DNA from 3 places in the Streptomyces deserti genome. Region 2 is predicted to be linked to each of the others. Evidence: riboswitches for the same ligand, from Rfam matches in the RefSeq annotation. Region 2 holds a riboswitch; each other region holds the start of a gene.

Region 1 (3,775 bases), on a different contig from region 2:
CCGCCGCCATGGCCTTCATCCTTCTCTTCGCGGGGTTCGAGACCACCGTCAACCTCATCGGCAACGGCACGTACGCCCTGCTCACGCACCCCGACCAGCGCGCCCGTCTGCAGCGTTCCCTCGCCGCGGGCGAACGCGAGCTGCTCGAGACCGGCGTCGAGGAACTCCTCCGCTACGACGGCCCCGTCGAGCTCGCCACCTGGCGGTTCGCCACCCGGCCGCTCACCATCGGCGGGCAGGACATCGCACCCGGCGACCCCGTCCTCGTCGTCCTGGCCGCCGCGGACCGGGATCCGGAACGGTTCGCCGATCCCGATGTCCTGGACCTCTCCCGCCGCGACAACCAGCACCTCGGATACGGCCACGGCATCCACTACTGCCTGGGCGCCCCGCTCGCCCGCCTGGAGGGCCAGACCGCGCTCGCCACGCTCCTCACCCGCCTCCCGGACCTCCGGCTCGCGGCGGACCCGGCCGAGCTGCGCTGGCGCGGCGGCCTCATCATGCGCGGACTGCGCACCTTGCCGGTCACCTTCACACCCCTCCATCAGGGCAAAAGTGACACGCCTTCAACTCTGTGATCTTCACGTGATCTGCGCGGCATGAACTTGTGACAAGTGATCGTCTGCCGATACGTTCACCCATCGGCGCGGCGCCCCCGGCACCACCCGCCGCGCCGGTCACCGCTGTCTCGCGAAAGGTCTCCGTATGCTCTCCGGGAACGGTCGTCACCGTCGCCCCCGCCAGGCTCCGGCTCTCCTCGTAGCGGCCGGAGTGACCGGCTCCGCCATCGCGATCCCGTTGCTCGGGGCCACCGGCGCGAGCGCGGCCGACGGTACGACCTGGGACCGGGTCGCGGACTGTGAGACCGGCGGCGCCTGGAGCCAGAACAGCGGCAACGGCTACTACGGCGGCCTGCAGCTGTCCCAGGAGGACTGGGACAAGTACGGCGGCCTCGACTACGCCGCGAGCCCCGACCTGGCCAGCCGTTCCCAGCAGATAGCCGTCGCCGAGAGAATCCTCGCCGACCAGGGGGTCGGCGTCTGGCGCACCTGCGGACTGCTCGCCGGTCTGGACAAGGACTCGTCCTCGGCCGACATCGACACCGGGGTGGCGAGCGATACGTCCGGGTCGTCCGACTCGTCCAACTCGTCGGGTTCATCGGCATCGCCGGATTCGCCCGGCCTGCTCGACTCCCTGGATTCCTCCAGCTCCTCCAGCTCCTCCGGCTCTTCCGACTCCTCCGCTTCGTCGCCCGAGTCGACCTCCCCTTCCCCGTCGTCCGACGGGGCGTCGAACACCGGGGACGAATCGGCCAAGTCCGGCACGTCCTCCGCGTCCACGCCCACGGCTGACCCGGAGAGCGAATACCCGGACAACTCGGGTCATAACGGCGGCTCTTCGGCGCTGACCGACACCGGCGCGACCGACACCGGCGCGACCGACCCCGGGGCATCCGGCACCGGCCGGCACCGCGGCCCCAGCGCGGACGAGGCCGCGGGCGACGGGCGTACGGCCGAACCGGCGGGCCGGCACGCCTCGCGCGGTGACGCGGCCGCGCGCGACGCGATGGACGGCTCGTACACCGTGCGTCCCGGGGACAGCCTGTGGTCCATCTCCGACTCCCTTGACCTCAGCGGGGGATGGCGCGCGCTCTACGTGGAGAACGAGAAGGTCATCGGCGCCGACCCGGACCTCATCCGCCCCGGTCAGACGCTTCAAGTCGGGGTCGAACCGGGCGAAAAGTAGCGGCGGTTCGCGGTGAATGTCCCATGTAAGAGCGATGAGAGATAGATCTCAGAAGCCCTGATCGTCTTTGAAATTCCGCGGATCGCGTGTCTACGGTCGTGACCGCTCGCCATCGCGGGCCCCGGCTGCCGCAACGCCGAATCCTGCCAGCGGCCGCCCGGGAAAAGTCGTCGCGTCAAGCGCCGTAGGCAGGAGCGGGGGACCCAAGGTAAGTGCCGGGCCCAGCAGTTGAGGCTGGTTCCGGCTAGGGGTGAAGCCGTGTCCCGCAAGGGACGCGGCCGGGCAACTCAACCGGCCCGAACCCGACAGCTCACCTCGCAGGCGTCGGTGAGGGGATCCATTCATGCTGTTTTCCGGCAAGGGCAAGCACCGTCGTCCGTCCAAGGCCACCCGCGCCCTCGCGCTCGCCGGTGTCACCGGCGCCGCCGTCGCCGCCCCGCTGATGGCGGCCGGCAACGCCTCCGCCGCCACCGCCTCCGAGTGGGAGGCCGTCGCCCAGTGCGAGTCCGGCGGCAACTGGTCCATCAACACCGGCAACGGCTACTACGGCGGTCTGCAGTTCTCCGCCTCCACCTGGGCCGCGTACGGCGGCACGAAGTACGCCTCCACCGCCGACCAGGCCACCAAGGCGCAGCAGATCGAGATCGCCGAGAAGGTCCTCGCGGGCCAGGGCAAGGGTGCCTGGCCGGTCTGCGGCAAGAACCTGTCCAGCGCCGCCTACACCGGCGGCTCCGCCGACAGCGGCTCGGGCTCCTCGAACAGCACGGCCACCCGGGAGACCGAGCAGCAGCCGGCCTCCCGCTCCGCCGAGCGCCCGGCCCAGACCCAGAAGAGCCAGAAGACCGTCACCACCCCGACCGGCAAGAAGGTCAAGAAGGGTGACGGCGAGTACAAGGTCGTCGAGGGCGACACCCTCAGCTCGATCGCCCAGGAGCACGACGTCAAGGGCGGCTGGGAGAAGCTGTTCGAGCTGAACAAGGGCATCGTCGAGGACGCCAACCTCATCTACCCGGGCCAGCAGCTGCACCTGAAGTAAGCCCGAAGCAGGCCTGAAGCAAGAGGGCGCTGCTCCCCCTGACTCCCCGCCCCGGTGCGCGTTCCCCCGTACGCGCCGGGGCGGGGTTTTTCACGCGGTCGTGCGGGTTTTTCACGCGGTCGTGGGGAGAGCGTGCGACCCCGTCTTTGTTCCGTTCGGAAACAATTTACTCTCGGTTCTGTCCATGGGGTGGGCGACCGGCTGGCCGATCGCCCCGGGCCGGTTAGGCTCATCTCGCAGAACCACACGGTTCACCTCACAGAGCCATCGCGGTCCTGCCAACCCGCGTCACATCCCACGAAGGAGATGCTCGTGCCGTCCATCGACGTCGTCGTAGCCCGGGAAATCCTGGACTCCCGAGGCAATCCCACGGTCGAGGTCGAGGTCGGCCTCGACGACGGCAGCACCGGTCGTGCCGCCGTCCCGTCCGGCGCCTCCACGGGCGCCTTCGAGGCCATCGAGCTCCGCGACGGCGACTCGAACCGCTACATGGGCAAGGGTGTCGAGAAGGCCGTCCTCGCCGTCATCGAGCAGATCGGCCCGGAGCTGGTCGGTTACGACGCCACCGAGCAGCGCCTGATCGACCAGGCGATGTTCGACCTGGACGCCACCGACAACAAGGGCTCCCTCGGCGCCAACGCCATCCTCGGTGTCTCGCTCGCCGTCGCCCACGCCGCCTCCGAGGCCAGCGACCTCCCGCTCTTCCGCTACCTGGGCGGTCCCAACGCGCACCTGCTGCCGGTGCCGATGATGAACATCCTGAACGGCGGCTCGCACGCCGACTCCAACGTGGACATCCAGGAGTTCATGATCGCCCCGATCGGCGCGGAGTCCTTCTCCGAGGCCCTGCGCTGGGGCGCCGAGGTCTACCACACCCTGAAGAAGGTCCTGAAGAGCAAGGGCCTGGCCACCGGCCTCGGTGACGAGGGCGGCTTCGCCCCGAACCTCGGCTCCAACCGCGAGGCCCTCGACCTCATCCTCGAGGCGATCAAG
Region 2 (3,775 bases):
AAGGCGTAGCTCGACACCGAGCAGGCCCGCAGCAGTGCGCCGGTGTCCACGCGCAGGCCGGGCCGCAGCACCGCGCCCTGGCTGTCCGACACCCCGAGCCCGATCGCCCGGCCCTGCCCCAACGGGCCCCGCTCGTACGGCAGGAAGCCGACCGGCTCCAGTCCCTCGTACAGCACCGCGACCCGGGCCTGCGGCCGTACGCGGCCCACGGCGTCGGTGAACTCCGGTTCCATGAACGGGTTGCGCGGCGCCTGTGAGCCGGCGCGCAGCTCCCGCCAGCGCTCCCTTTCCCCCTCGCCGAGCTCTTCGGGCCTCAGCACGCGCATGCGGCCACTGGGTCCACTGCTCAACCCGACCCCCCGATCAAGTCCCCCCTGGACACATGGAAGGTACCGCCCGAGACCGCCCTGACGGTAGGTAGCGGAGCATGTTGATGCCAACTGGTGCAGAGACCTTCAACCGGACGGTAGTCGGCTATGCCGGAAACCGCCCTGTGGGCGCGTGACTGGCGGGCGTCCGGGGGCCGGTGCGCGGTGAGTCGGGCGGGCGCGTTGTCCGTATTCTCTGATCATGGCCGCTCCCACCGCGTATTCACTCATCGCCACCGACCTGGACGGAACGCTGCTGCGCGGCGACGACACCCTCTCCGACCGGTCCCTCGCCGCGCTCGCGCGGGTGGCGCGGGCCGGTGCCCAGCACCTCGTGGTGACGGGACGCCCGGCACCGAGAGTGCGGCCGCTCCTCGACGACCTCGGCTGCGGGGGGCTCGCGGTGTGCGGGCAGGGCGCGCAGGTGTACGACGCCGGCGCGGACCGTCTGCTGTGGTCCGTCACCCTGGACCGGGAGCTGGCCGAGACCGCGCTGGAGAAGATCGAGGCCGAGGTGGGGGAGGTGTACGCCGCGGTCGACCAGGACGGGGTCGACGGGCTCACGCTCATCGAGCCGGGCTATCTGATGCCGCACCCGACCCTGCCCGCGCTGCGGGTCGGGCGGCGCGAGGACCTGTGGTGCGCGCCGATCAGCAAGGTGCTGCTGCGCCATCCCCGCCTGTCCGACGACGAGTTGGCGGCGACGGCGCGTTCGGTGGTGGGGTCGCTCGCGACGGTCACCATGTCGGGGCCGGGGACCGTCGAACTCCAGCCGTGCGGCATCACCAAGGCGACCGGTCTCGCGCTGGCCGCCGAGCACCTGGGGCTGGGCCCGGCGGGGACCATCGCCTTCGGCGACATGCCCAACGACATCCCCATGTTCGACTGGGCCGCCCACGGCGTCGCCATGGCCAACGCCCACCCGGAACTCAAGGCGAGGGCGGACGAGATCACCCTGTCGAACGAGGACGACGGCATCGCCGTCGTCCTCGAGCGACTGTTTCCCGACGGGTAGGGCCTAGTACGGGCCGAAGACGTTGTCGATCGAGCCGTACCGCTGGGCCGCGTAGTTGCAGGCCGCGGTGATGTTCGCGACCGGGTCGTACGGGTCCCAGGACGTGCCGGGCACGTGGTAGGCCTGGAAGGTCGGGTCGATGACCTGCAGGAGGCCCTTGGACGGGGTGCCGGCGGCGGCGTTGGAGTCCCAGTTGTTGATGGCCAGGGGGTTGCCGGACGACTCCCGCATGATGTTGCGGTAAATACCGTCGTACGTCCCGGGAATTCCCTTCTGCGCCATGATGTCCAGGGCTTCGCGGATCCAGCCGTCGAGGTTGTTCGCGTAGGTCTTCGCGGCGGCCGGGGTGGCCTTGGCGACGGATCCGGCGGCCTGCGTGGCCGGCTTGGCGGCCGTGGACGACTTGGTCGCCTTGTCCGCCGCGCTCGCCTTCTTGGCGGCGTCCGCCTTCGTCGTCGTCACCTTCAGCTTCTGACCCGGGCGGATCAGCTGCGGGTCGCCGCCGACGGTCGCGCGGTTGTCCTTGTAGAGCTGACGCCATCCGCCGCTCACGTCGTACCTGTCGGCGATCCGGTAGAGGGTGTCGCCCTTGACCACGGTGTACGTGAGGGACTTGGCCGCCTGCGCGGCCTGGGGCGCCACCTGGGCGGCGACGGGGGCGATCTGGGGCGGCTGGGCGGCGTTCGCGGTCGTGGCGCCCATGAGGGGGAGCGAGAGCGCCGCGCCGCCGGTGCCGGCGGCGACGACACCTCGGGTGAGCAGGTTGGTTCTGGGGCGGCGGTGCTTAGCTCGTCCAGGCATGCTGAAGTTCCTCTCCGACGCCTGCGAGGTGAGCTGTCGGGTTCGGGCGGGAGGTGCCCGGCCGCGGGCGCGGCTTCACCCCTAGCCGTTCCGGGCATGCCTGGAACGGCGACTTACCTGGGTCCCCCGCTCCTGCCGTGCGTGAGTGAAGTGGTCATTGGGGCACGGGCGGCGGCAGGATTCGGCGTCCGCCCGGCAGGCCCGGAACGTATGCGAGAGCACATGCCGGGAACAAGTGCCGGAATCACAGAACATGCCGGTTGATCTTGCCGTGAGGCATATGGGGTGCTTGATCCTTTGCGGTCGCCAAGCCCAACTGGCGTTCCCGGGAAGGCGAAACGGTGAGGTGTGGCGCGGTGAGGCGCGTGAGGCGAAAGTGACTTACTTCACTGATCACGAGCCCGGCGAGCATTTTCCCCTCAAGGGGAATTCGCTTGCTATTTGCGGCAAATCGGGCGGCGCGGGCAGGATGGCCCGCATGTCGAGGTGTGGCCCGGGGTGTGGATCGCTGCTTCCCGGCAAGGCGATCAATGACTGTTCTTATCAGCTGATCAGAAACATGACGGGCGTGATCCGATATGGCCCGGCCTGTAACCCCGGGCGCTCGCGGTGATCGAAACGTGACCGGATACGCTGACTTGAGTGATGGCAGCGACCTATCGACAAACCGTGTAATCGCCAGTAGACACCAGCAGACAGGAGACCCCTCGTGACCGTCGTCGGGCCGTTCGGGCTGAGCGTGCGGGACCAGGCTCTGGAAGCCGATGTCCAGGCCGGATTGGCGGCTGTCGAGGAAGGGCTGCTCGAAGCCACCAAGAGTGAGGTGCCCTTCATCACGGAGGCCGCCCAGCACCTGGTGCGGGCCGGTGGCAAGCGGTTCCGGCCACTGCTGGTGATGCTCTCCGCGCGGTTCGGCGACCCGTACGCGCCCGGGATCGTGCCGTCGGCCGTCGTCGTGGAGCTCACCCACCTCGCCACGCTGTACCACGACGACGTGATGGACGAGGCGGCCGTGCGGCGCGGGGTGCCGAGCGCGAACACGCGCTGGGGCAACTCCGTCGCGGTCCTCACCGGCGACTTCCTCTTCGCGCGTGCCTCGCAGATCCTCGCCGACCTCGGGCCGGAGGCGGTCCGGGTGCAGGCCGTCGCGTTCGAGCGGCTGGTCACCGGGCAGATCCTGGAGACCGCCGGCCCGCAGGACGGGCGGGACCCGGTCGACCACTACCTGGACGTGCTGGGCGGCAAGACCGGTTCGCTGGTGGCGGTGTCGTGCCGGTTCGGCGCGATGATGTCCGGGGCCGACGAGACGGTCGTGGACGTGCTGACCCAGTACGGCGAGCGGCTCGGCGTCGCCTTCCAGCTCGCCGACGACGTCCTGGACATCGCCTCCGACTCCCACGAGTCCGGCAAGACGCCGGGCACGGACCTGCGCGAGGGCATCCCCACGCTGCCGGTGCTGCGGCTGCGGGAGCGGGCGGCCCGGCTGGGGCTGGCCGAGGACGTCGCCCTGTGCGAGCTGCTGGACTCCGACCTGACGGACGACGCCCGGCACGCGGAGGCCCTGCGCCGGCTCCGCGCCCACCCGGCGCTG
Region 3 (3,775 bases), on a different contig from region 2:
ACGCCAGGGCGACCGTCGCGACGGGGGCGTCGTGGGCCGCGGCGACCTCGTCCAGGACCGTCAGCACCCGCCGCCCCCGTTCGGTCTCCAGGTACTTGGACGCACCGCCCGCCCGGGCGCTGTCCACCGTCGTACCGGGCCGGTACTTGCCGGTGAGGAACCCGGAGGCGAGCGCGTAGTACGGCACGGCCGCCAGGCCGGTCCGCTCGGCGAGGTCCCGCAGTTCACCCTCGTACGTGTCGCGCGAGACCAGGTTGTAGTGGGGCTGGAGCGCCACGTACCGGGCGAGGCCCTCGCGGTCCGAGAAGGCCAGGGACGCCTTCAGCCGCTCGGCGGAGATGTTGGAGGCGGCGATGTGGCGCACCTTCCCCGCCTTCACCAGCTCGTCCAGCGCGCCGATGATCTCCTCCACCGGCACCTCGGGCTGGTCGAAGTGGGTGTAGTAGAGGTCGATGTAGTCGGTGCCGAGGCGGCGCAGGGAGGCGTCGGCCGCCGCCTTGATGGTGGCGGCGGACAGGCCCCGGTACTCGGGGTGCTGGCTGACCTTCGTGGCGATGACGACGTCCGGGCGGTTGCCGCGCGCGGCGAGCCATTTGCCGATGAGGGTCTCGGACTCGCCTCCCTCGTTGCCCTCGGCCCACGCCGAGTACACGTCGGCGGTGTCGACGAAGTTGCCGCCGGCGGCCGTGTAGGCGTCGAGGACGGCGAAGGAGGCCGCCTCGTCGGCGGTCCAGCCGAATACGTTGCCGCCGAGGGCGAGCGGGAAGACCTCGAGGTCGGAGGTGCCGAGCTTGCGAAGAGACGTCATGCTCCTCGTCAACGACCGTGCCGGACGCGCCCATTCCGCACGCCCGGCCAAGGGATCGTAAATCTCAGGAGATCTCAGGTCTCGGAAGACCTCACGCCTCGGAGGATCTCAACGCTCAGGCGGATCTCAGGGGTTGAGGCCCTTGCTCTGCAGCCAGGCCCTCGGGTCGACCCCGTTGGCGGAGCCGTCCGGGTGGACCTCCAGGTGGAGGTGGGCGCCGGTGACGTTGCCGGTGGCGCCGACGCGGCCGATGACGTCGCCGGTGTTGACCTTCTGGCCGACGCTGACGCTGATGGAGGACTGGTGCGCGTACCAGATCTCCGTGCCGTCGTCGAGGGTGAGCACCGTCTTGTAGCCGTAGGACCCGTCCCAGCCGGCCTGGGTGATGGTGCCGCTGTGGACGGCCTTGATGAGCGTGCCCGTGGGCGCCGCGAAGTCGAGGCCGGTGTGGTAGCCGGAGGACCAGTAGGCGCCGGCCTGGCCGAAGGTGGAGGTGATGGTGTACGAGGAGGTCGGCAGCGCGTACTGCCTGGCCAGTTGGGCGAGGCGCTCGGCCTCGGCCTTCTTGCGGGCCTCCTCCTCCGCCTTCGCCTTCGCGGCGGCGGCTTTGGCCTCGGCCTCCTTCTGTGCCTTCTCGGCCGCTTCCTTGGCGGCCTTCTCGGCGGCGGCCGCGGCCTCGGCGGCGGCCTTGCTCTCGACCTGCTGCTGCTGCCGCTCGGCCTGGGCCATGATCCGGGCGCGCAGCGCCTCACCGGCGCCGGCGGCGCCCTGCTCGGTGTCGGCGGAGGTCACGCCGATGTCGCTGAGCGGGGTGGCGGAGCCCTCCGGGGTTTCCTCGTCGGAGATGAGGGCACCCACATTGGGGAGGTCGGGCATGGAGATCGACACCGGCGGCTTGCCGGTCTGGGCGCTGGCCATGCCGCCCGCGCCGACGGCGGCTATGACACCGACGCCGAGCACGGTGGAGCTGCGGGCGAGTCCGCCGCGCTGCTTGGTGACGCGATGCCGGCCGCGTACGGGTCGGATGGACTCCTCGGTGGGGTTCCACTCCTGGAACGGGCCCTCGTCGGTGCGGTAACCGTCGTAGCCGAAGGTGTCGGTACTGCGCTGGCTCGGCACGAACGGGGCCTCGGGGGCAGGCCGGTTGGACGCCACGTAGGCGTACTCCTTTCCTTCCGTCTCCGCCTACCGGGTTAGCTGACGGGTTCGGAGCGGGAAGGTCTCCTACGCGCGTATACCGGCCGTGCTTCCACGGCGGCATCCGCTCGATTCACCCCAAGGTGGTGGTTCCCCGGTTCCCTCGCGGGATTCGGCGCGTGCGCACGGAGCCGTCTCCTGTGACGGCTGGGACGACCGCGCTGCGTTATCGAACGTTAATAGACGCGGGGTGTGGATTCCAAGCTGTTCCTCTTGATCATTAACGATTTTCGCGCGGACTTACCTGCCAGGAACGGTGAAAAACGGGCGAGTTGACCCCGTCTCATGTGGCCAGTGTTACCTGACGGCGTATCAGTTGTTATGCGGACCGAGGCGGTTCGCTCACGTCACGTGACAATGATCATTGCCCGCCCTCAGAGACCCACAGGGACGATGACTGATCCCTCAGGGACGATGACGGATGGGGACGGGCGGGAAACACTCAGGGCCGGAACTCCATGAGTTCCGGCCCTGAGCCTTGAGTAGCGGGGACAGGATTTGAACCTGCGACCTCTGGGTTATGAGCCCAGCGAGCTACCGAGCTGCTCCACCCCGCGTCGGTGTGTCACCAGTGTACGCCATCCGCGGGACGGTGAGCACACACATACCCGTCCACCGCCCTTCACCGGCGGTTTTCCGGTCCGGAGCCAGGCGTTTTCAGACGGCCGGGGGGCCGGTCAGCAGGTGGCGGTTCGGGGCCTTGGCCCGCTCCTCGTGCTCCGGGAGGACGACGACCTCGGCACCTGCGGCGGCCAGCAGACCGCTCCCGTCGGCCCCCGCCACGAACGTGTCCGGCTCACGCCAGGCCGTGACGACCCGGCGCACTCCGGCGTCCAGGATCAGCCGGGCGCAGGGCGCGGGCCGGGAGGCCCGGCGGGCGCAGGGCTCCAGGCTGCTGTAGACCGTCGCGGTGGCCAGGCGCGGGTCGGTCGGGTCGGTCTTGGCGAGCGCCGCCTCCTCCGCGTGCACGACCGGATCGCCGCCCTCCCGGGAGTACCCCCGGGCCAGCTCCGTACCGTCGGCCGCCACGACCACCGCTCCCACACTGAACGCGGTCCGCGACGGCGGGCACTGCGCCGCCAGGTCGCAGGCGAGGGCCAGCCAGTGGTGGTCGGCGGCGGAGGGCAGCCGTCCGGTGCCCGGAGCCGTCGGCACGTAGCGCATGAGGACGACGTCGCCGATCGGGCGGGTCTCCAGCAGGCGCAGCCGGCCCGCCTGGTAGCCGCCGGGGCCGAAGAGGCGGGGTGCGTCCGGGTCGCCCACGAAGAGCGGGGCGAGGACGAGCTGCAGTTCGTCGGCGAGGCCCTGGGTGAGCAGCTGGGTGTGGATCTGCCCGCCGCCCTCGACCATGAGCCGCCGTACGCCCCGTACGTCGTGCAGGTGCGCAAGGAGCCGACGCCAGTCCAGCTCGGTGCCGAGCGGGACGACGTCGGCCGCGATGCCGAGGGCGCGGGCCCGTTCGGCGCCCTTGTCCGTCGTGTAGAGGACCTTCTCGCCGCCCGTGTGCCAGAAGTTGGCCGTCGGGTCCAGGTCGCCGGAGCCGCTGACGGTGACCTTGAGGGGGTACTCGGGCCTGCCCTCGGCGCGGCGGGCGGCGCGCCGCTCGGGCGAGTTGACCAGCAGCCGGGGGTTGTCCGCGCGGATGGTGCCGGCGCCCACCAGGATCGCGTCGACGGACGCCCGCACCTCGTCGACCCGGTCGAAGTCGGCCGGGCTGGACAGCAGCAGGCGCTCGGGGCCGGTGTCGTCCAGGTAGCCGTCGAGGGAGAC

Evidence for each region. Region 2 has a riboswitch for cyclic di-AMP ahead of ACYVMZ_RS25755 (LysM peptidoglycan-binding domain-containing protein). Riboswitches for the same ligand answer to the same signal wherever they lie in the genome.
Region 1: it holds a riboswitch for cyclic di-AMP, as region 2 does, so the genes downstream of both, ACYVMZ_RS22905 (transglycosylase family protein) here and ACYVMZ_RS25755 (LysM peptidoglycan-binding domain-containing protein) in region 2, are expected to answer to the same signal.
Region 3: it holds a riboswitch for cyclic di-AMP, as region 2 does, so the genes downstream of both, ACYVMZ_RS23365 (M23 family metallopeptidase) here and ACYVMZ_RS25755 (LysM peptidoglycan-binding domain-containing protein) in region 2, are expected to answer to the same signal.

What each region holds. Positions count from the first base shown of each region.
Region 1 covers NZ_BAAGRZ010000014.1:92,141-95,915, reverse strand. The annotation lists gene ACYVMZ_RS22915 (cytochrome P450 family protein) at 1-578, shown strand, start outside; gene ACYVMZ_RS22910 (transglycosylase family protein) at 706-1,746, shown strand; cyclic di-AMP (ydaO/yuaA leader) riboswitch at 1,917-2,085, shown strand; gene ACYVMZ_RS22905 (transglycosylase family protein) at 2,090-2,782, shown strand; gene eno (phosphopyruvate hydratase) at 3,095-3,775, shown strand, end outside.
Region 2 covers NZ_BAAGRZ010000017.1:147,870-151,644, forward strand. The annotation lists gene ACYVMZ_RS25745 (GNAT family N-acetyltransferase) at 1-326, opposite strand, end outside; gene ACYVMZ_RS25750 (HAD family hydrolase) at 571-1,383, shown strand; gene ACYVMZ_RS25755 (LysM peptidoglycan-binding domain-containing protein) at 1,387-2,184, opposite strand; cyclic di-AMP (ydaO/yuaA leader) riboswitch at 2,188-2,342, opposite strand; gene ACYVMZ_RS25760 (polyprenyl synthetase family protein) at 2,894-3,775, shown strand, end outside.
Region 3 covers NZ_BAAGRZ010000015.1:19,016-22,790, forward strand. The annotation lists gene ACYVMZ_RS23360 (aldo/keto reductase) at 1-808, opposite strand, end outside; gene ACYVMZ_RS23365 (M23 family metallopeptidase) at 935-1,963, opposite strand; cyclic di-AMP (ydaO/yuaA leader) riboswitch at 1,976-2,133, opposite strand; tRNA gene ACYVMZ_RS23370 (tRNA-Met) at 2,489-2,562, opposite strand; gene ACYVMZ_RS23375 (dihydrofolate reductase family protein) at 2,663-3,775, opposite strand, start outside.